Regions from separate parts of the Shewanella sp. Koi 1 genome, predicted to be linked through region 2. Evidence: predicted binding sites of a transcription regulator. Region 2 holds the regulator's gene; the other holds the start of a gene.
The links. The regulator ArgR, encoded in region 2, controls arginine synthesis, uptake and breakdown. The targets are predictions, from matches to a motif close to ANTGAATANNTATTCANT.
Positions count from the first base shown of each region.

Region 1: the regulator ArgR is predicted to act here: its motif matches at 2,037-2,054, upstream of ACUZ8J_RS15680 (YjiH family protein).

Region 1 is NZ_JBREJM010000001.1:3,543,277-3,547,683, forward strand. It holds gene ACUZ8J_RS15670 (U32 family peptidase) at 1-682, shown strand, start outside; partial or broken gene ACUZ8J_RS15675 (hypothetical protein) at 725-1,431, opposite strand; gene ACUZ8J_RS15680 (YjiH family protein) at 2,136-3,494, shown strand; gene ACUZ8J_RS15685 (DMP19 family protein) at 3,994-4,401, opposite strand.
Region 2 is NZ_JBREJM010000001.1:757,494-761,900, forward strand. It holds gene ACUZ8J_RS03445 (Dyp-type peroxidase) at 1-160, shown strand, start outside; gene ACUZ8J_RS03450 (LysR substrate-binding domain-containing protein) at 225-1,127, opposite strand; gene ACUZ8J_RS03455 (NAD(P)-dependent oxidoreductase) at 1,231-1,863, shown strand; gene argR (transcriptional regulator ArgR) at 2,089-2,559, opposite strand; gene mdh (malate dehydrogenase) at 2,850-3,785, shown strand; gene ACUZ8J_RS03470 (thiol-disulfide oxidoreductase DCC family protein) at 3,865-4,254, opposite strand.

The sequences.
Region 1 (4,407 bases), 2.8 Mb from region 2:
GGTGCTGTCTACGCTCGCCCTTATCGAAGCACCCTCTGAATACACTGAGCTTAAACGTCAGGTCGACAATGGCGAATTTAGCATTGAGGCCAACGATATGGCGGCCGTGTATCTCGCCAAGGAGCACAAGCTGCCCTTTGTCTGCGGCGCCAGCATCAATAACTACAACCGCGCCAGTTTAGATATTTTGCAGCGCTTTGGTATGCAGCGCTTTGTGATGCCAGTTGAACTGTCGAAGACTTGGCTAAGCCAAGTGATAGAAAACAAGCCTGCATTCGAAGTCGAAGTGCTTGGCCATGGCTATTTGCCACTCGCCCACTCTGCGCGCTGCTTTACCGCTAGGCATCAACACTTGTCGAAGGACAGCTGCGAAACCGTTTGCCGCCAATACAGCAAGGGCTTACTGGCACAGACGCAAGAGGCGCAACCTTTGCTCAGGTTAAACGGCATCCAAACCCAGTCGGCCAGCTGTGTCGATTTACGCAGCGAAATCAATGAAATGATAAAGATGGGCGTCGATGTGTTTCGGGTTTCGCCCAGCAGCTTAGCCTGTATCACTAAGGCCGATGCGCTGGTCGAGGCGTTAACTAGCGAGGCAACGGATGCTCAGTTTCCTCTTAGCGATGAGCACTGTAACGGTTACTGGTTTGGCGAGGCGGGACTGAAATCCTTAGGCTACTGAAATCCTTAAGCTGATGGCATGATGGGCTATCAGCTTAATCACTCACTCGGGAGCTGGCTCCTGAGCGAGTGACTGTGGAGTAAGCAGTAGCGCCGCCGTCCAACTTAATAAACTCCCAAGCGCAATCCACTCTAACAATGCAGGCCACCATAAATCGGGCCTTGGCAATTGCAGCACCATTTCTTGATAGAAGGGCCTGTCCCCCTCGGTTAAGCCCAGCTCTAATAGGGGGGCGTAGAGAAAGGTCATCATGCTCAGCAATACCACAAGCGCTAACAATAGCGTCCAAGGTTGTCGCCTTTGTGAATTAAGGCCAGCCCACATCAGATAACAGATGGCACTCGAACTGCCGAAGTAGAAAAACCATTTCAGGGCGAGGATATGCAGATGATACACATTGACCGGAAACAAACCCACGCAGGCCAAGGCTAAAAACGTTAGCGCCAGCGCGCAGTAAAAGGGATAGCCCCAAAAACCACTTACGGTTTGCAAGGATGAAAGGCAATAAAACACAATGCTTAAACTGCCAAAAAACAAGCCACCATTGAGCACCACAGCAAGAGCGGAATGCCCATAGGTCCCCAATTCACTCAAGGTATGATTCAAAAAGTTGAAGGCTGAGTCTCGGTCTGATCGAAGCCTAACACCGCCACGCCTATCCCGAGCAATAATCCAAAAATACCAAGAAAACCAAACTTAGTGGCGAGCGAAAAACCTCTTGTCGCGACATTCATTTTTGTAACAGTCATGGATAATTTAGCTAAACAAAAGTAGTACTAACTTACATGGAATTGAAAAGAATTAAAGCGGCGTTCATCCTCTTTAGGAGAAATATTTTATTTCACCACTATTTACGCTTATTTAGTCACTTGCGCGCAGCGCCCGCCCTTAGTCAATATTCAATTTAAAATATGCAAATACCGACTCAAAACCGCATAAAAATGCACAATCCATTCAGCAACACTGAGATTATTGTCGGCGATAACGTCGCGGTTACAATTCGCGTTAACGGCTTCACATTGTATGGAGAGCGACAGAAGCTCTAATCGCATTAACGGATAAATAAACCGCAAAAGCGGAATATTCGAAGAATCTAAGGGAAAATTTTGTACAAAATCCCCCATCGCCGCTAACAACACCAAGAATAAAACAACTCGATAAATCCGCTGCAACACCAAGATTTAATTGCATGATTTAGTTATCAAAACATCTAGCTTACGCTAAACATCCACTAAGATAAGCATTCAGGAATGGCCCAAATAACTATGCTATTTTGCTGCTTATCTCAAACAAATTTCCGAATCGTTTTACATAGCGGCGCTAAGCGAGTAATCTTCCCCCTTCTCGATTTTGAGTTGAATGAAAATGCACCTAACATCCGCCTAACATGCGGCTTTGAGGGGCAATTTGTTCAAGTTTATTTGTGCGACTCGTACTTTTAAGGTGTACACCATTGGCTACTGAACATAAAAACCGCAACATTAAGACGATACTCACCTTTATCGTCCCTTCGCTGATCGGTCTGCTGCTGTTTATGACCCCTATCAGCTACAACGATGCGATTACTATTCCCATCGCAATCATCTCTAAAGCACTGCAAAGCGTGTTAAGCGATGTATTAACCTTAATCGTGACTGTGATTGTTGTCGCCATGGCCTTGGCCTCTGTGCTGACGAAGTTACTCAAACCTAAGTTTGTGCTGAACAATCACTTTCTCAATGGTTTACTCAACATCAGCCCACTCTGGCTTGCAACGCGTGTCGTCGGCGCCGTCTTTATCGTGCTGACCTACTTTGGCATTGGCCCCGAAGCCATTAACTCTTCAAGCACTGGCGCCTTAGTACTGAACGACCTGTTACCCGTACTCTTCTCAGTGTTTATCTTCGCCGGTATGTTACTGCCGCTGCTGTTAAACTTCGGTCTATTAGAGCTATTTGGCACCCTGCTGACCAAGGTCATGCGCCCAGTATTTAACCTGCCAGGTCGCAGCGCCATCGACTGTATGGCCTCTTGGTTAGGTGATGGTAGCGTTGGGATTTTGCTGACCAGCAAGCAATACGAAGCGCGTTTTTACACCCAAAGGGAAGCCGCGGTTATCGGTACCACCTTCTCGGCGGTGTCAATTACCTTCAGCTTAGTGGTGATCTCGCAGGTGAAGTTGGAGCAAATGTTTGTGCCCTTCTACCTGACCGTATGTTTAGCGGGTTTTGCGGCGGCCGTAATTGTGCCTAAGCTGCCACCACTGTCGTGGAAAAAAGATAACTATATCGACGATACGCCACGTCAACCCGACGATGAGATGATCCCCGCTGGACACGGCGCACTCTCTTGGGGCTTTGATAAAGCACTCGAGAAAGCTGCCAGTGCTGGTGGTGTGAAAGCCGTTTTAAATGAAGGCGTTAAAAACGTTATCGATATGGTATTTGGCATTATCCCAGTGGTAATGGCCATTGGTACCACTGCGCTGATCATCGCCGAGCATACGCCAATCTTCAATTACTTAGGTATGCCGTTTATTCCATTACTGGAACTGCTGCATATCCCAGAAGCGACCGAAGCCTCTAAAACTATCGTTGTCGGCTTTGCCGATATGTTTATCCCATCGATTTTAGCTAGCTCTATCGAATCGGATATGACCCGCTTTGTGATTGCCGCCTTATCAGTAACCCAACTAATTTACATGAGTGAAGTGGGCGCGCTGCTGATTGGCAGTAAGATCCCAGTGAACTTTGTTGAGCTATTCGTCGTGTTCGTACTGCGCACCTTAGTGACTCTGCCAGTGATTGCCGGCGTGGCTCACCTGCTGTTCTAAGCACGACATCGGCTTTAAATATCAAGGGGAGTCAGATTTAACTGACTCCCCTTTTTTATACTCATTCAAACACAAACTCATACACGAACAGGCAGTTTTGATTACTTCGTTGAGTGTGGGTTAGTCGTACAAACTCCACTCGCCACCATATAACTCAGTTTTACAGGAAGTCATTTAGAATTTCTGGATACTACTGCTGAAGGATAAAGTTTGGCCGTTTAATTCTTTAAGTGCTGTCTTTTGGTGAGCCATGGCATTCTCTCACGCCCCGTCAATGGGCGACGGTCGTCTCGCTAATTGCCATGGCTCACCTGTTTAGCATCGGCGAAACCTGTTTGTTTTAAAGAAGATGGTGACTCGTTTTGGGACATTAAAGCATGTCAGGACATCAACTGTATCAGGTGAATTTCGGATAAAAATTTCTATGGGTTAATGCCCGCGTAATGTGCTGGTTTGAAGCACTAGCGGAAAATCCGCCCATTATGCGTTTGTTATGTATTTACTTCGCCACATAAGCATCAAGCATTTCATAAAAGTTTTCCGAATACTCGTAAAACTCTGAATCTAGCTCTCCGAGCTTACCCATCTTTGAGTCTTCATCTATTTTTAAATGGTTTTGTCTTTCAAAGCGAGATTCCGGTAACTTACCATTGAAAGCCACATCTATAGCTCGTTGGAGCAATGAGGCAGTTTTAGTGGCACCTATATTATTGAGTGATTTCAGAGCAAACGCAGCATGATCCCCTGAAGAGTTCCAGAAGTATTGATGGAACCCACCATTGTTTACCTCTGCTTCCAACCTCCAAATCGTATATATTGTCTGTTCTTTTTCAGACAGATTCGAAAAGCCAACAGCCTCATACTTTTCAGAAACTGCATCATAAGATGCAGGGTATTCATTTGCCATTACCAA
Region 2 (4,407 bases):
AACCTGCCGTACGCCAGAGCACTTCGAGAAGATGCTCCATAGCATGGTGTTTGGCGATGGTGCGGGTAATCACGACCACCTGATGCACTTCACCAGTGCATTGACGGGCTCTTCTTTCTTCGCCCCAAGCTTAGATTTTTTGATGCAGTTCGATAATTAAGCCTGCGTAAAATCTTAGATAACGCACTGAGCCTTAAAGCCTCAGTGCGTTTTTGTTTGTGGCCTTAACTTGATGCTGTCCACTTACTGAGATCCTGCTGCCATTGCTGGGCGGTAAAATCGATAAAGGCGCGCACCAGCGCTTGTTGATAACTGCGGGAGAGATACACAGCCCAAAGGGTTTGCCCTGGCGCCGTGTATTCGGGGAGCACTTCTTGTAGTTGGCCGCTGGCCAGATAGGGATTGGCTAAGTCGCAGGGCAAGTAGGCAATCCCATGCCCGCGCAATGCGGCGCTGACTAGCACTCCCATTTCATTTGCCATCAGATTCCCCATAGGTTTAATCAGCTCACTCTGTTGCTCCTTGAGGAGCTGCCAATGTTGCTGCGAACTATGGATAAGGCAATTATGGCTGAGCAAATCGTTAGGGACGGTTAGCGGCTCCGCTTGAGCCAAGTAACTGGGCGCGGCGCACAGCACGGCATCTATGTTCATCAGTTTGCGGGCAATCAAATTCTCATCGGGCTGCTCGGTATAGCGCAGTGCAACGTCCACCCGCTCATCCACTAATTGAGCAAAACTGTCCGACATTAACAGCTGAATATTGACCTTAGGGTGTAATTTTATAAAGCGATCGACCACATCAAACAGACTGTGTTGCCCAAGTCCGACGGGCGTGGCAATACGAATACTGCCAACTAATTCGGTGTTATGACTATGGGCGCGGCTTTCCATTGCGGCGACTTCGCTCAGCACTCGCTGACAATATTGCAGGGCTTCTTCACCCTGTAGAGTGAGGCTCACGCTGCGGGTCGTGCGGTGCAGTAAACGTAAACTCAGCCACTGCTCAATTTCTTGAATATGACGTGAAACCTGGAGGCGACTCAGATCGAGGTGTTCTGCGGCCTTAGTAAAGCTGCCACAGTTGGCCACTTCGATAAAGCTACGCATGGCGGCGATTTTATCCATTAGTATCTCAATCTGAAACAATGATGCTCATTTATCGATATTTATCACGTGAAGTGTCGCAAGTAAACTGGTCTCAATTTAAATCAGTAGCGAGACTTATCAAATGAAAATTGCAGTATTAGGTGCATCAGGTTGGATTGGCGGAACCATTTTTAACGAGGCGCTGAGCCGTGGTCATGACGTGGTTGCCTTAGTGCGTGACCCAAGCAAGCTTGGCGAAACAGCGGCAGAAGTGCGTAGTGTCGACCTGACTCAGCCATTGAAAGCCGACACATTTGCAGGTGTCGATGTAGTGATTGCCGCAGTGGGTGCGCGCGCCGAGCAGAACCATGGCATAGTCGCGAAGACGGTCAATAATCTGTTAGCCGTGTTGCCACAGGCAAAAGTGCCTCGCCTACTTTGGGTCGGTGGTGCAGGTAGTTTAGAAGTCGCGCCGGGAGTGACCTTAGTGTCTACGCCAGATTTCCCGCCCGCCTATAAGGATGAAGCCTTGGCTCAAGGTGAAGCTTTGAAGGCATTTCGCGCCGCTAGCACCAATGTTAACTGGACTTTTGTTAGCCCAGCGGCAGAAATCTACCCAGGTGCCAGTGAAGGCCCATACCGTTTAGGTGGCGATAGCTTCTTTACCGATGCGAATGGCCAGAGCAAGATTTCTGTGGCCGACTACGCCAAAGCGATGCTCGATGAAGCAGAAAAAGCGGCGCATCTTAATCAAAGGATCAGTGTGGCCTACTAAGGCTGACGATCTTAGAACTACGGGCTAAAGTCGACGAACTAAGGTTTGTGAACTCAGGTTTGTAAGCTTGGGGTGACGAGTGTTTGTTCTCGGTGTGCGTCATCCAAACCAACAGATAGGTCTTGTGCTGTAACGTAATCGGGACACCAGCCCTGAAACGAGGGCAATGTTGGACTGAAAAGCGTACAGATAAAACAGAACAGGTCAGCAAGCTGACCTGTTTTTTTATTCTGCGTAGTTGAATAAAGATTTGATGGTTTCCAAGGTATCGGCGATATCTTGGATGCTGGATGGACAGATAAAGATAGTGTCGTCTCCGGCAATGGTCCCCAAAATCCCTTCTGGTTTACCGATGGAATCCAATAAACGGGCAATTAATTGCGCGGCGCCAGGGCTGGTGCGAACGACAATCATGGCTTGGTTATGGTCAACATCGAGTACTAAGTTCTTTAACGGGCTGCCAGCGGTAGGCACGCCGAGTTCGGCGGGTAAGCAATAAACCATCTCCTGCTTAGCGTTACGGGTGCGTACGGCACCGAACTTGCTCAGCATCCGAGACACTTTCGATTGGTTAATATTGCTAAAGCCTTCTGCTTGTAAAGCGGCGACAATTTCACTCTGGGAGCCAAAGCGCTCCTCTTTTAAAATCGCCTTAAAAATTCTAACAAGGTCATCCTGATTCTTGGTCGTTTGCATAGTCTTATTCTTTATTCAAAAAAACAGGCGTATTTTGAATAGTTTTGGTCAAAGTGTCAACAAATAACCATTATGACTGAATAAAAATGCAATTTATGGATGGCTAGATAGCCGTATTGTCGGTATTGATATTGAACTAGAGTAAATATTCAACATTGGAATGCTCAGTTTCGCTAAAACTTTGTCTCCACGACTAAGGGATAATTGAAATTAACGTGACATTCCAGTAATGTGACGCCAACGGAAATTAGATCCATGTCACACATATCCGAGAAATAACGGAGATAACTATGAAAGTTGCTGTACTTGGTGCTGCTGGTGGTATCGGCCAGGCTCTCGCCCTACTGTTAAAAACTCAATTACCTGCGGGTTCTAAACTGTCTCTATACGATATCGCACCGGTTACTCCGGGTGTTGCGGTTGACTTGAGCCACATCCCTACTGCGGTAGAAATCAAAGGTTTTGCTGGTGAAGATCCAACGCCTGCACTGGAAGGTGCTGACGTTGTTCTAATTTCTGCTGGTGTTGCGCGTAAGCCTGGTATGGATCGTTCAGATCTGTTCAACATCAACGCAGGTATCGTTCGTAACCTGATCGAAAAAGTGGCTGTGACTTGCCCTAAAGCGTTAGTGGGTATCATCACTAACCCAGTAAACACTACTGTTGCTATCGCGGCTGAAGTGTTGAAGAAAGCGGGTGTTTACGACAAGAACCGTCTGTTCGGTGTGACTACTCTGGACGTTATCCGTTCTGAAACTTTCATCGCTGAATTAAAAGGCTTAAACGTTGCTGACGTTAAAGTGAACGTTATCGGCGGCCACAGCGGTGTGACTATTCTGCCATTACTGTCTCAAGTTGAAGGCGTGACTTTCTCTGATGAAGAAGTGGCTTCTCTGACCAAGCGTATCCAAAACGCAGGTACTGAAGTGGTTGAAGCTAAAGCCGGTGGCGGAAGCGCGACTCTGTCTATGGGTCAAGCGGCTTGCCGTTTCGGTATGTCTCTGGTTCGTGGTCTGCAAGGCGAAGCTAACATCGTTGAATGTGCTTACGTTGACGGCGGTAGCGAGCACGCTGAATTCTTCGCTCAACCAGTGCTGTTAGGCAAAAACGGTATCGAAAAAGTACTGCCTTACGGTGAAGTGAGCGCATTCGAAGCTAGCGCCCGTGATTCTATGTTAGATACGCTGAAAGGCGATATCAAACTAGGCGTTGATTTCGTTAAGTAATCCATCTGGATTATCAAAAAACGGAGCACAATGGCTCCGTTTTTTTATGGGCTAAATGTGAGTATTTACTTGAGGTTCGTTACTTAGGTAGTTGGCATTGATTGTCGCAGCGCGCCTTGCCCGTCAGTAAGTAAGAGATGCGGTATCTGTGCTTGGCAAATCTCAGGTAGCACCAGTCCGCGATAGGTTTGATAAGAGGCAGCCGTAGCATCTGCACCCAAGGGCGTGTACCCGTTAATCCCCAAGCTTTGCAGGTGACATCGAGCCCAAGCAAAATCTCCCCCGACGCCGTTTCACCATGCAGAATGGTATTGGCGTACTCTTTATCGATATAGCCGAATCGAGCGCCAAAATGCTCGGCATTAAGATCCACAAGTTCGATGCGATCATCGGGATCGCGCGCTTTAAGTTGGCGCATTTCTGCGCTACATAAAGGGCAATTGCCGTCGTAAAAAATCCTCAGTTCCATAGGGCTTCCTCGATTAAGCTGGCCTTGAGTATACGCGGGCGCCATCATTTTAGATCTAAATTATGCAGCCTTTAATGTCTTTATGATTAGGCGCAGGATGATAAAGACAGTAACATTCTGCGATTACACTGTTTTATTGATGATTTGGCTAAC